DNA from 2 places in the Micromonospora sp. NPDC048930 genome. Region 1 is predicted to be linked to the other one. Evidence: riboswitches for the same ligand, from Rfam matches in the RefSeq annotation. Region 1 holds a riboswitch; the other holds the start of a gene.
The links. Region 1 has a riboswitch for S-adenosylmethionine ahead of thrC (threonine synthase). Riboswitches for the same ligand answer to the same signal wherever they lie in the genome.
Positions count from the first base shown of each region.

Region 2: it holds a riboswitch for S-adenosylmethionine, as region 1 does, so the genes downstream of both, ACGFI9_RS04670 (2-isopropylmalate synthase) here and thrC (threonine synthase) in region 1, are expected to answer to the same signal.

Region 1 is NZ_JBICUB010000005.1:246,838-252,347, reverse strand. Features, by position in the region: gene ACGFI9_RS15845 (hypothetical protein) at 1-1,577, shown strand, start outside; gene ACGFI9_RS15840 (GNAT family N-acetyltransferase) at 1,567-2,586, opposite strand; gene thrC (threonine synthase) at 2,949-4,238, opposite strand; SAM riboswitch class I at 4,251-4,383, opposite strand; gene ACGFI9_RS15830 (DMT family transporter) at 4,569-5,510, opposite strand, start outside.
Region 2 is NZ_JBICUB010000001.1:1,092,660-1,098,169, reverse strand. Features, by position in the region: gene ACGFI9_RS04680 (DHA2 family efflux MFS transporter permease subunit) at 1-994, opposite strand, end outside; gene ACGFI9_RS04675 (MarR family winged helix-turn-helix transcriptional regulator) at 1,261-1,722, shown strand; partial or broken gene ACGFI9_RS04670 (2-isopropylmalate synthase) at 1,851-2,912, opposite strand; SAM riboswitch class IV at 3,283-3,404, opposite strand; gene ACGFI9_RS04665 (hypothetical protein) at 3,485-5,510, opposite strand, start outside.

The DNA.
Region 1 (5,510 bases):
CGCTGCACCTCGCCATCGCCCTGGGGATGCTCGACCTGGCGCTGCTGCTGGTGCTCGTCCCGCACGACCGGAACCTGCCCGGGTATCTGCTGCTCGCGGCGGCCATCGGACTGCTGCTGGCGGCTGCGGCGCTGCTCTGCCTGCCCCAGCTGGACCGTAGGGGCGCCCAGCCCTGGTTGCACCGCGCCACGGCCGGGGCGCGGTGGGGAACGGTCGCCCTCACCGCGCTCACCGTCGGCTACGCGGCCGCGCCCCGCTCGCCGTGGTCGGCCACGCAGGGAATGCCCGGGTACGACGTCCTCGTGTCCGCCGTCTTCGCCACCCAGCTGGGGCTGCTGCTCCTCCTCGCCGGCGTGGTGCTGACCGGGCCGGCCACCCAGCGGGCGTCCGCGGTGCTGGGTGGCCTGGGCGCGCCGGTCCTGGTCTCCGCCGCGATCGGCCTCGCCGTGGCCTTCTCGTCCGGGTTGAGCTACGGGGTGGCCGAATACCTGGACCGGGGTTCCAGCCCCACCCCGGCCCGGCCGTTGCCACCGGGCGCGCCGCCGCTCGCCCCGCCGGTGGCGTACCGGTGGGCCGCCCTCGGGTTCTCGATCGCCGTGGTGCTGGCCGTCGTGGTGGCCCTGGCCGGTCGCAGCTGGCACCGGTCCCGCCGCCGCCGCGCGGCCGAGGAGCTGATCCGGCAGGACTTCCCCGAGGTCGCCCGGGTGCCACCGGAGCGGGTCCGGGCGCTCCGGGACCGGCTCGTCCGGGCCCGGCTCGCCACCCGCCTCGGGCCGCTGCTGCCGGGGGCGTACGCGCTGCTGGCCGTGCTGACCCTCGGTGCAGCGGGGCTGTCGGTCGTGCACCAGGGGCCGGAGTCGATCGCGGCCCGGCTCGGCGGGATGCCCCTGGCCGCCCCGGTGATCTTCGCGACCGACCTCGGCGGCCTGCTGATCGGCCTGTTCGCCGTGGTGCTGGCCGGTGCCGGGCTGTTCGCCTACCGGTCGCCCGCGATCCGGGCGGTCGGCGTGCTGTGGGAGCTGGCCACCTTCTGGCCCCGGGCCGCGCACCCGCTGGCCGCGCCCTGCTACACCGAGCGGGCGGTGCCCGACCTGACCCGCCGGATCGCCGAGCTGACCCGGGACGGCGGCGGGGTCGTGCTCTCCGGCCAGAGCCACGGCAGCGTGCTGGTCTCGGCCACCGTGCTGCAACTGCCCGAGTCCTGCCGCGCCCGGGTGGCCCTGCTGACGTACGCGACGCCGCTCGGTCCGCTCTACCGCCGGGTCTTCCCGGCCTACTTCGGCCCGGAGGTGCTGCGCGAGATCGGCGAGCGGGTGGACTGGAAGTGGATCAGCCTGTGGCGGTACACCGACCCGATCGGGGGGCGGATCTTCCCGGCGGAGCTGTCACCGGACGACCCGGCCGCCGGGGTGGACCGCCGGGTCCGTGACCCGAGGACACTGCTGATCCCGCCCGGGGACACCGTGCCGCCGCCGATCGGCGGACACCGGTTCGAGCCGGACGAGGACTTCCACCGGGCGGTCCGGGACCTGGCCCTCCGGCTCGGCCGGCCGGGGGACGGCGGGCTCAGAGGGTGAGCTGCCAGTCCGTCGAGCCGGCCGCCGGCCGGAAGCCGAGCTGCTCGTTGATCGCGATCATGTGCGTGTTCTCCGCCGCATTGTAGGTGTCGATCACGCGCAGCTCCGGCTCGTGGGTCAGGGCGTAGGCGAGGTTCTCGGCCTTGCAGAGCAGACCGAGACGGTGGCCGCGGTGCTCCGGGTCGACGATGGTGATCTGCTGCCAGGCATGTTGGACGCTGCTCGCGTCGAAGCTGAGCTGGCTCCAGGCGACCAGTCGGCCGGACGCCTCGTGCACCGCGCCGACGTTGTACCGGCGGATGCCCCGGCCGTCCAGCGCCCGCTCCACGCCCCGGATCCGCTCCGCGTCCATCTGCTCCTGCTCCCACGCCAGCTCCCCGAGCGGGGCGTCGAGCAGCAGTCGGCCCTCCAGGTGGGCGACGTCGGCGACGTGCTCCTCAGGGACATGATCCCGCCAGCGGACCGCCCGGTAGCCGGCCGCGGCCGCCCGGGCACCGGCGAGCAGCGCCGCCAGCCGGGACCGGTCGAGCGTGGTGACGTCGAGCCGGCGGCGGACATCGGCGAGCGCCGGCCGCGCGCCGACGGCGGCGGCGAAGGCGGCCCCGGGCAGCTCCCGATGCTCCTCGCCCGGCAGCGCGGTGACGGTCGAGCCGACCATCCGCTTGCCACCGTGCTCCCGCAGCACCGTCAGGCCGTGCTCGTGCAGCGCCCGCCCCACCCCGCGCCGCCGGTACGCCGGGTCCACCACCAGCTCCACGCTGGCGTTCTCGGTGTTGTCGAGGGTGTGCAGGTACAGCCGGATCCAGCCGACGGGCACCCCGTCGAGGCGGGCCACCGACCACCGGATGTCGATGCCGGGCATCGGGTGCCACAGCGGTGCCTCGAACCGGCGCCGGCACGGCGGCGGAAGGTCGGGCTCGTCCACGGCCTGGGCCGCGACCGCCGTGCGGTGGACCGCGTCGAGGGTCGGCCGGTCGGCGGGATCGAGGGGGGTGACGGAGATGCCCATGCCGCTGAGCGTGCGCCACCCACAGCGAAGGGGCCAGCGGTTTTCCGCCGGCCCCTTCGGACGTTGGTCGGGAGGGACGTCCGCACAACGCCTCCGGCGTTGGGTCGTAAGAACTTAAAAAGTCTCCGGCGGATGCCCTCCCGCACCGAGCATCTTGCGCCGTCCGGTTCCTGCCGTCAAGTCCTTGTCGGCGGGTTTTCCACACTCACAGCAAATCGCCAGTTACCCACCGGATCTCCCCGATCCCCCACCCGGGCGATCCGCCCCTCCCCCACTCGCATGAGTTGATCAAGGGGTTCGCGTCGGGATCGGCCCTTCCGCCGACGCGAACCCCTTGACCAACGACCTGGGGGGCCGGCGGGTCAGGCCAGGAGGCCGGCGTCGCGGGCGGCGCGCAGGCTCGGCTTGATGCGGTGCGTGGGACCGACCTGCGCGGCCACCGCGTCGATCGTCTTGAGGCCCTCGCCGGTGTTGAAGACGACCGTCTCGGCGGCGGGGTCGAGCCGGCCCGACTCGACCAGCTTGCGGAGCACCGCGACGGTGACCCCGCCGGCCGTCTCGGCGAAGACCCCGGTGGTCCGGGCGAGCAGCCGGATCCCGGCGCGGATCTCGTCGTCGTCGGCGTACTCCATCCAGCCGCCGGTGCGGCGCACCGCCTCCAGCGCGTAGAGGCCGGCGGCGGGGTCGCCGATGTTCAGCGACTTGGCGATGCCGGTCGGCTTGACCGGGGTGATGGTGTCGCTGCCGGCGTGCAGCGCGGTGGCGATCGGGTTGCAGCCGGCGGACTGGGCGCCGAACACCTTCCAGCCACCGGCCGGCGCCTCGACCAGGCCGATCTCGACCAGCTCGGAGAACGCCTTGTCGATCTTCGTGAGCAGCTCGCCGCTGGCCATCGGGATGACCACCTGGGCGGGGATCCGCCAGCCGAGCTGCTCGGCCACCTCGTACCCGAGGGTCTTGGAGCCCTCGGCGTAGTAGGGCCGGACGTTGACGTTGACGAAGGCGGTGTCCTCGAAGTCGTCGGTCTCCACCAGCTCGCCGCAGAGCCGGTTCACGTCGTCGTACGAGCCGTCGATGGCGACCAGGTCGCCGCCGTAGACGGCGGTGGTCACCACCTTGCCCTGCTCCAGGTCGCTGGGTATGAAGACCACCGAGGGCGCCCCGGCCCGGGCCGCGTGGGCGGCCACCGAGTTGGCCAGGTTGCCGGTGGAGGCGCAGGCGTACCGGGTGAAGCCGAGCGCGCGGGCGGCGGTCAGCGCCACCGAGACCACCCGGTCCTTGAACGAGTGGGTGGGGTTGCCGCTGTCGTCCTTGACCCAGAGCGGCGCGGTGAAGCCCAGCTCGGCGCCGAGATTCGGGGCGGCGACCAGCGGGGTCAGGCCCGGGTCGAGGGTCACCCGGGTGGCCGGGTCCTGGCCGGCGGGGAGCAGGGGCGCGTACCGCCAGAGGTTCTTCGGGCCGGCCTCGATCTGCTCGCGGGTGACGGTGGCCAGGGCGGCGGCGTCGTAGTCGACCTCCAGCGGGCCGAAGCACTCGTAGCAGGCGTGCTGCGCGGCGAGCGGGTAGCGCGCGGAACAGGCGCGGCAAACCAGGGCGCGGGCGGGGCTGAGGGTGGTGTCGATGCCGGACGTGCCGGGAAGCGTCGACGTCATGTCGAGGAATTCCTCTCATCTTTCCCCGCATCGCCTCGTGCGGCGGGGACGGAATTGGCACCTGCCCGGCGTCGCTCGTCGTCGAGCGCGCGGGTGGTTGCCGGGGCGTCATCGGGCCGTATCCCTCAGCCCCTCTGGATGAGGTATGCAGTTGTGCCGCCGAGTCTATGCCGCGTCCCCGCGACCACCACCTCGGGTTCCCACGCTGTGAACCCACCCCCGCCCGAGATTCGCCCTCAAACACGGAAAGAGTGGCCATCCGGAGCTCGGAGGCCACTCTTTCCGGGAATCTGCGCGCACCCGGGCCCGGGTGGGGCGGGGACGGCGGGGTCAGCGGGCGACGACGGCGACGGGGTCGACGACGGCGGGGCGGTCGATCACGGCGGCCAGGGGCTCGGCGCCGGCGGCCTTGCGGGTGCGGGTGGCGAGGTTCGCGGCGACCAGGGCGGCGATGGTCACCGCCGCGCCGACCAGCTCCACCGCGCCGGGCCGGTAGCCGCGCAGGGTCTGCACCGCGAACGTGGTCACCGGGACCAGGTTCATGAACAGCGCCGCGTCGGCCGCGCCGAGCCGGCGTACCCCGGTGTTCCAGGCGAGGACCGCGAGCACCGCGGCGACCACCACGGCGTACGCCAGCTGCGGGGCGACCGCGGCGAGGTCGGCGGCGGCCGGCGCGTGCTGGACCCCGGTGAGGTCCGCGACGGCGCTGGCGGCGAGCATGGCGAGCGTGCCGGCGACGGCGGTCAGGGTGGTGTAGCGCAGCGCGGAGTGCTCGGGGAAGCGGCTGGCGCCGTGGGTGTAGATCGCCCAGCTGATCACCGCGCCGACCATGAGCAGCCCACCGAGGCCGAACTGACCCAGCCCGTCGAGCCGGCCCCGGGTGATCACCAGGCCCACGCCGAGCAGGGCGACCAGCGAGAGGCCGAGCAGCACCGGCCGGGGGCGTACCCCGTCCCGCGCCCAGCGGACGAGCTGGGTGACCAGCGGGGTGGTGGCGGCGAAGAGGGCGATCTGCTGCGGCGCGGCGTGCCCGAGGGCGAGGTTGGTGAGCATGTTGAAGCCGCCGAAGCCGATCACCCCGAGCAGCACCACCTCGACGCCGCGCCCGTCCGCCCGGAGGGCGGCCACCCCCTCCCGGGCCAGCAGCAGGGCGAGCAGCACGGCGCCGGCGAGCACGTACCGGGCGGTGGTCAGGTTGACCGCGTCGACCCGGGTGAGCGCGCTGGCCAGGACGGGGAACATGACGCCCCAGCTCAGTACGGCGAAGAGCGG
Region 2 (5,510 bases), on a different contig from region 1:
CGAGCATCCGCCGGGGTCCGAGCCTCGAATAGAGGTGGCCTGCGACCGGCATCAGGGCTGCCATGCCCAGCGCCTGGAACATGGTCACCAGGCCGGAACCGGTCGCGTCGATGCCCATCTGCTGTTGCAGGAGCAGGGGAACAAGGAACAACGCCCCCATCAACGCGCCCGAGGTGGGCAGCATCAGCAGATTGCCGGTACGGAACAGCCGGCTCCGCAGCAGGCGCAGATCGATCATGGGTTCGGCGCTGCGCAGCTCGGCCACGACGAACGCGGCTGCCAGGGCGAGCCCGGCACCCAGCGGTGCCAGCACACCCGGGGTGGCCCATCCGTCGCGGGCACCTCGGTCGAGACCGACGAGCAGGAAGGCGAGCGCGGAGCCGCCCGTGAGGAATCCACCGAGGTCGAACCGGCCAGGATGGGCAGCTCGCTCTTCGCGGATGACGGCCACGGTGAAGATCAGCGCCAGGACGCCGATCGGGACCTTGAGGAAGAAGATCCAGCGCCAGGAGAGGGTGTCGACCATCCAACCGCCGAGCACGGGCCCGAACGCCGGCGCGATGCTCGTGGGGATGGACAGCACCGCTGAAGCCTGTGCGCGCTCGGCCGGAGGGAACGCCCGGAAGAGCATCGCAGTGCCGACGGGGGTCAGCAGCCCACCGCCGACGCCCTGAACGACCCTGGCGGTGATCAGCTCGCCGAGCGAGCCAGCAAAACCCGCCCACGCGGACGCCGTGGTGAAAACCGCAAGCGCGAACACGAATGTCCGTTTACTGCCGAATCGGTCGGACACCCAGCCCGAGGCGGGGATGAACACGGCCATGCTGACCAGGTAGCCCGTCACGAGCCACTGCAGCGCCTCGGTGCCGGCGTCGAACCGCTCACCCAGCGCGGGAAGCGCGGTGTTCAGCACCGTCATGTCGAGGATCTCCATGAACAGGCCGAACACAAACGCCGTCGCGACCAGCCACTTGTACGGCACGTGTCGCAGCATTGACTCACTCCTCTCATGGGTTGGGGTGCGCCTGTGCGGCCGAGCACATGGGTGGCGGCCGGTCACCGGACGCGGAACGTCTGGCGTCCGGCCGCGCAGATGCCTGACACGCAAATGTCTGACGCATCAGATATTAGCGCGTCAGAGAGAGCGGATAGTCCGTGGGCTGCGTCACCCGCCGGGCGAGGCCACCGGACGCCGTCACCGCGGCGGACCAGGTACGGATAAGCTTCCGCGCGAGGGCGGCGACGAGGGGAGGACAGCTCGTGACCGAGCGGCAGCAGCTGTCGACACGCCGCTACCTCGGGGTGTGGCGGCTCTATCTCGTCAGCCAGAACCTGGTCCTCAAGAAGCTCGAGCGGGAGATGCAGGCCGCCCATGGCCTGTCATTGGCGGAATTCGACGTCTTGGCCCACGTGTCCAATGCGCCGGATCAGCGGCTGCGCCTGGGGCAACTCGCGGAGGCGGTGCTGTTCACGACCGGCGGCATCACCCGCCTGCTCGACCGGCTGTGCGACGCCGGGCTACTGCGGCGGGAACGCGATCCGGCTGACCGCCGTGTCGTCCACGCCGTCCTGACCCCGACCGGCCACGACCTCTTCCAACGGGCGTCCAGGTCCCACCTGCGCGAGGTCGTGAAGCACTTCGGGAGACAGCTGACAGCGGACGAGGTCGACGCTGTCGAGGCCTTCCTGACCCGCCTGGTGGAAAGCAACCTCGAGCCATAGCGCGCCCCGCCACCACAGCGGCCGGGGTTGGCGACCCCGACAGCCTTGAGCATCGAGGCCCGATCGAAGCCGACAGCTGGTCATCGCGCACCCACGGGTCGGCTGACCGATCTGGTCGGCGTCTCATCCGCACTGTGGACCAGGTCGCCGGCGTAGGGGTGGCGCTCGTGTACCGGTAGTTGGTTGCAGTATTCGACGGCTCGTTTGATCTCGTCGATGTTGGAGAAGTCGATCATGGGGTCGATGCCCTGGGAGAACAGGTTCAGGCCCAGGGTGACCAGGTCGACGTTGCCGGTGCGTTCGCCGTTGCCGAACAGGCAGCCTTCGATCCGGTCGGCGCCGGCCAGTAGGCCCAGTTCGGCGGCGGCCACGCCGGTGCCGCGGTCGTTGTGTGGGTGCAGGCTCAGCACGAGGCTGTCGCGGCGGGGCAGGTGCCGGTGCATCCATTCGATGGAGTCGGCGTAGACGTTGGGCATGGCCATCTCGACGGTGGCGGGCAGGTTGACGATCAGCTTCCGGTCCGGGGTGGGGTCGACCACGTCGATGACCTTGGCGCACACGTCGAGGGCGTACTCCAGTTCGGTGCCGGTGTAGGACTCCGGCGAGTACTCGTAGTGGATGTCGGTGTCGGGGGTGTGGATTTCGGCGTACTTCTGGCAGAGCCGGGCGCCGGTGGTGGCGATGTCGGTGATGCCGTCGCGGTCCAGGCCGAACACCACCCGCCGCTGCAGCGTGGAGGTGGAGTTGTAGAAGTGCACGATCGCCCGGCGGGCGCCGCGCAGCGACTGGAAGGTCCGGTCGATCAGGTGCTCCCGGCACTGGGTGAGCACCTGGATGGTGACGTCTTCGGGGATCAGGTCCTGTTCGATCAGCTGCCGGACGAAGTCGTAGTCGGTCTGGCTGGCCGAGGGGAAACCGACCTCGATCTCCTTGTAGCCCATCTGCACGAGCAGTTGGAACATGCGGCGCTTGCGTTCCCGGGACATCGGGTCGATCAGGGCCTGGTTGCCGTCGCGCAGGTCCACCGCGCACCAGCGGGGGGCGGTCTCGACCCGGCGGGTCGGCCAGGCGCGGTCCGGCAGGTCGACCCGGAACTGCTGCTCGTAGGGCAGGTAACGGTGGAACGGCATCCGGCTGGGGCGCTGCCGGGCGATCGGATCGGTCTCAGCGTCGGTGACAGGTTGAGCCATCTCGGAGTGCTCCCTGGAACACGTGGCGTCAGCAGGCGGATGCGGGGCCGCGCGGGCGAGGTCCGTGGCCGGCCGGCACTCCCTGGTGACATTGCTCGGGTTAGGAACCGCCACCAGGCTGCGGCGTCGGTACCCGCGCTGCGCCTCCCGCGCGCGGTAGCGAGCGCGCCTACCGCCGGGGCAGGGGAGACGGGCCCCGGTACCGGGACGGCTCCGGCGAGCCGAACCAACAGTTTGCGCGGTGTACGCCGACGGAGGTGACGACGTCGGTACGGGTGAGGAGCTCGGCACCTTGGACGGGCAGGGCGGTGAGCGCAGGGGTCATGTCGGGCCTCCGGCAGTCCAGGGACCCCGGGGTGACAGGGGACGGGGCCCGCGCTTGCCCAGCACGCGGATCGGGCTGGGCCCGGTCATCACCCGGGGCACCCCACCGCGAACTTTGACGAGGGTTGCCGGCCAGCAAGCCGGGGCTTGTCGCTGGCACTCGTGACCTGAGCCGAAGCATAACCGTCGGACGCGGGCCACCAACTCCGAGGTGAGACTTCAGCTGCCCGCGCGGGCGAGGTACCGCATCACGGGCAGGGCGCCCCCGCGCAGACGTCGACGATCTTTCCGGTGAGCAGGAACGTCGCCTTCTGTTGCTGTGCCCCGGGCTGGGCGCGCGGGAACTCGTGCGGGTCGCTGCCGTACTCCGACCCGGCCGGAGCGAGGTTCGTCGTCGGCGGCGCGTAGGCCGCACCGCTGTTCCAGACCACCATTGCCGAGCCGGCGTACGGGTATGCCGAGATCGGCACGATGCCCCAGTACGGCTGCACGTCGCGCGACCAGCCCTCGGCGAGGGCGGGGGTGTGCAGGCGGGCGCCGATGGTGCGCGCCTCGACCTCGGCCGCGGCGGGGGAGACCTGGTGGTCGCCGAAGGCCACGTGCATCAGCACCTGATGCGCCGGGGTGCCCGGCAGCGGGTCCTCGGTCATGTGCTGGGCGTACCCGTTGGCCTCGGACCGGTCCCACAGCATCTGCAGCAGCGCGAAGATCAGCTGCTGGTCGACCTTGTTCGGGTAGTACCCGTCCATGATCGTCTGGAACGGGGCGAAGTCGACGCTGCGCTGCAGCAGCGTCGAGTAGTTCATCCCCGGCACGCCGAGCACGGAGCGGGTCCAGTCCTGAGCGACGGCGGTGAGCGCACCGCCGTTGATGCCGCCCTGGCTGTTGCCGTCGTAGTGCAACCCGCCCGGAACGTCGATCAGCGGCCGCCCGGTGGCGTCCTGGAACGCCGGGTCGGCGGCGAACCCGTCCGGGTGGATCATCGTCCGGCCGAGGAAGAGGAAGTTCAGGAAGCTCTGCTGCAGCCGGTCCGCGACCGCGGGGAAGGCGCTGAGGTCGGTGAAGGCGCCGGCCACGTACGGGACGTCGGCGTTGGCCATGCCGATCCAGCTGGTCGCGCAGAAGGTGAAGTTGTGGGTGGCCGACATGGTCCTGACGTTGCCGGCGTTGATCTCGGTCGGCCGGCCGAGCAGGCCGTGGCCGTACAGCGACAGGTGCGCCGGGTCGGCGGCGGAGGCGCTGCGCGGGATGTTGCAGACGAAGTCGGCCTGCAGCGTCGTGCCGGACGGCGTGGGCAGGGCATCGGGCGTGTGCGGCGTTCCGTCGCCGTCGGCCGGCCCGTAGTGCAGCCGTGACCCGGGCCCGCCGCTGCCGGTCAGATAGGACGGTACGCCGATGGTGCCGCTCACCTGCCGGGCGATTCGCGCGTCCTGCTCCGCCGCGTAGTTGACGACCTGGGTGACGGTGAACGTCGGTGCGGCCGCACCGAGGGTGGCGAACGCGTCGTCGCGGATCGCCAGCATCCGTCCGGTCAGGCCCGGTCGACTGGCGACGGTGAAGTCCCAGGCCAGGTAGAGGTCGTCGCGCTTGACGCCGGCCGTGGTCAGGTCGGCGAGGACTCGTTTGATCTGCGGGGCGCGGCCGTCGCGAGGGTCGGCCCCGGCACCGGTGACGTACGCCCGGAACGCGGCGGGCGCGGGGATCACAACCCCGTCCCGGTCCCGCATGCCGCGCAGGCCCACGACATACCGGGTGCTCTCGGCCAGCGCGACCGCCGGCCGGATGATGAGCAGCTGCCGGTCCGGCTGGCCGGCGGCGTGCGCGTCCAGCTCGGCCCAGTACGGCGTCCGCTCACCGGTGGCGGTGTCGAGCAGCACGATCGGCGCGTCCGGCGCCAGCGAGCGGCCGATGTCGGTGACCGGCGCGATGCCCGTGGCCGTGGTATCGAGGCCGGGCACATGGACCAGGATCGGCGTGCCCGGGCTGAAGCCGTCCTGTCGGTTCCACTCGGTCGGGTTGATCGGGACGCCCCGTACGTTCGCCGGCATGGAGGTGGCCGCGAGCTGCACCCGGCGGCCGGTGGGACTGGCCGGGTCGGGCACGGTGAAGTAGTCGTTCGGGAAGGGCAGCAGGCACGCCGTCGAGTCGATCGGGTCACAGTCACCGTGCGCGGCCAGCTGCGGTGGCACTCCGGGCGGCGGCGCCGCGGCGGCGGCCGTGCCGAGCAGCACAGCACCTGCGGTCACCAGCACGGACACGGCGAGACGGAGCCGC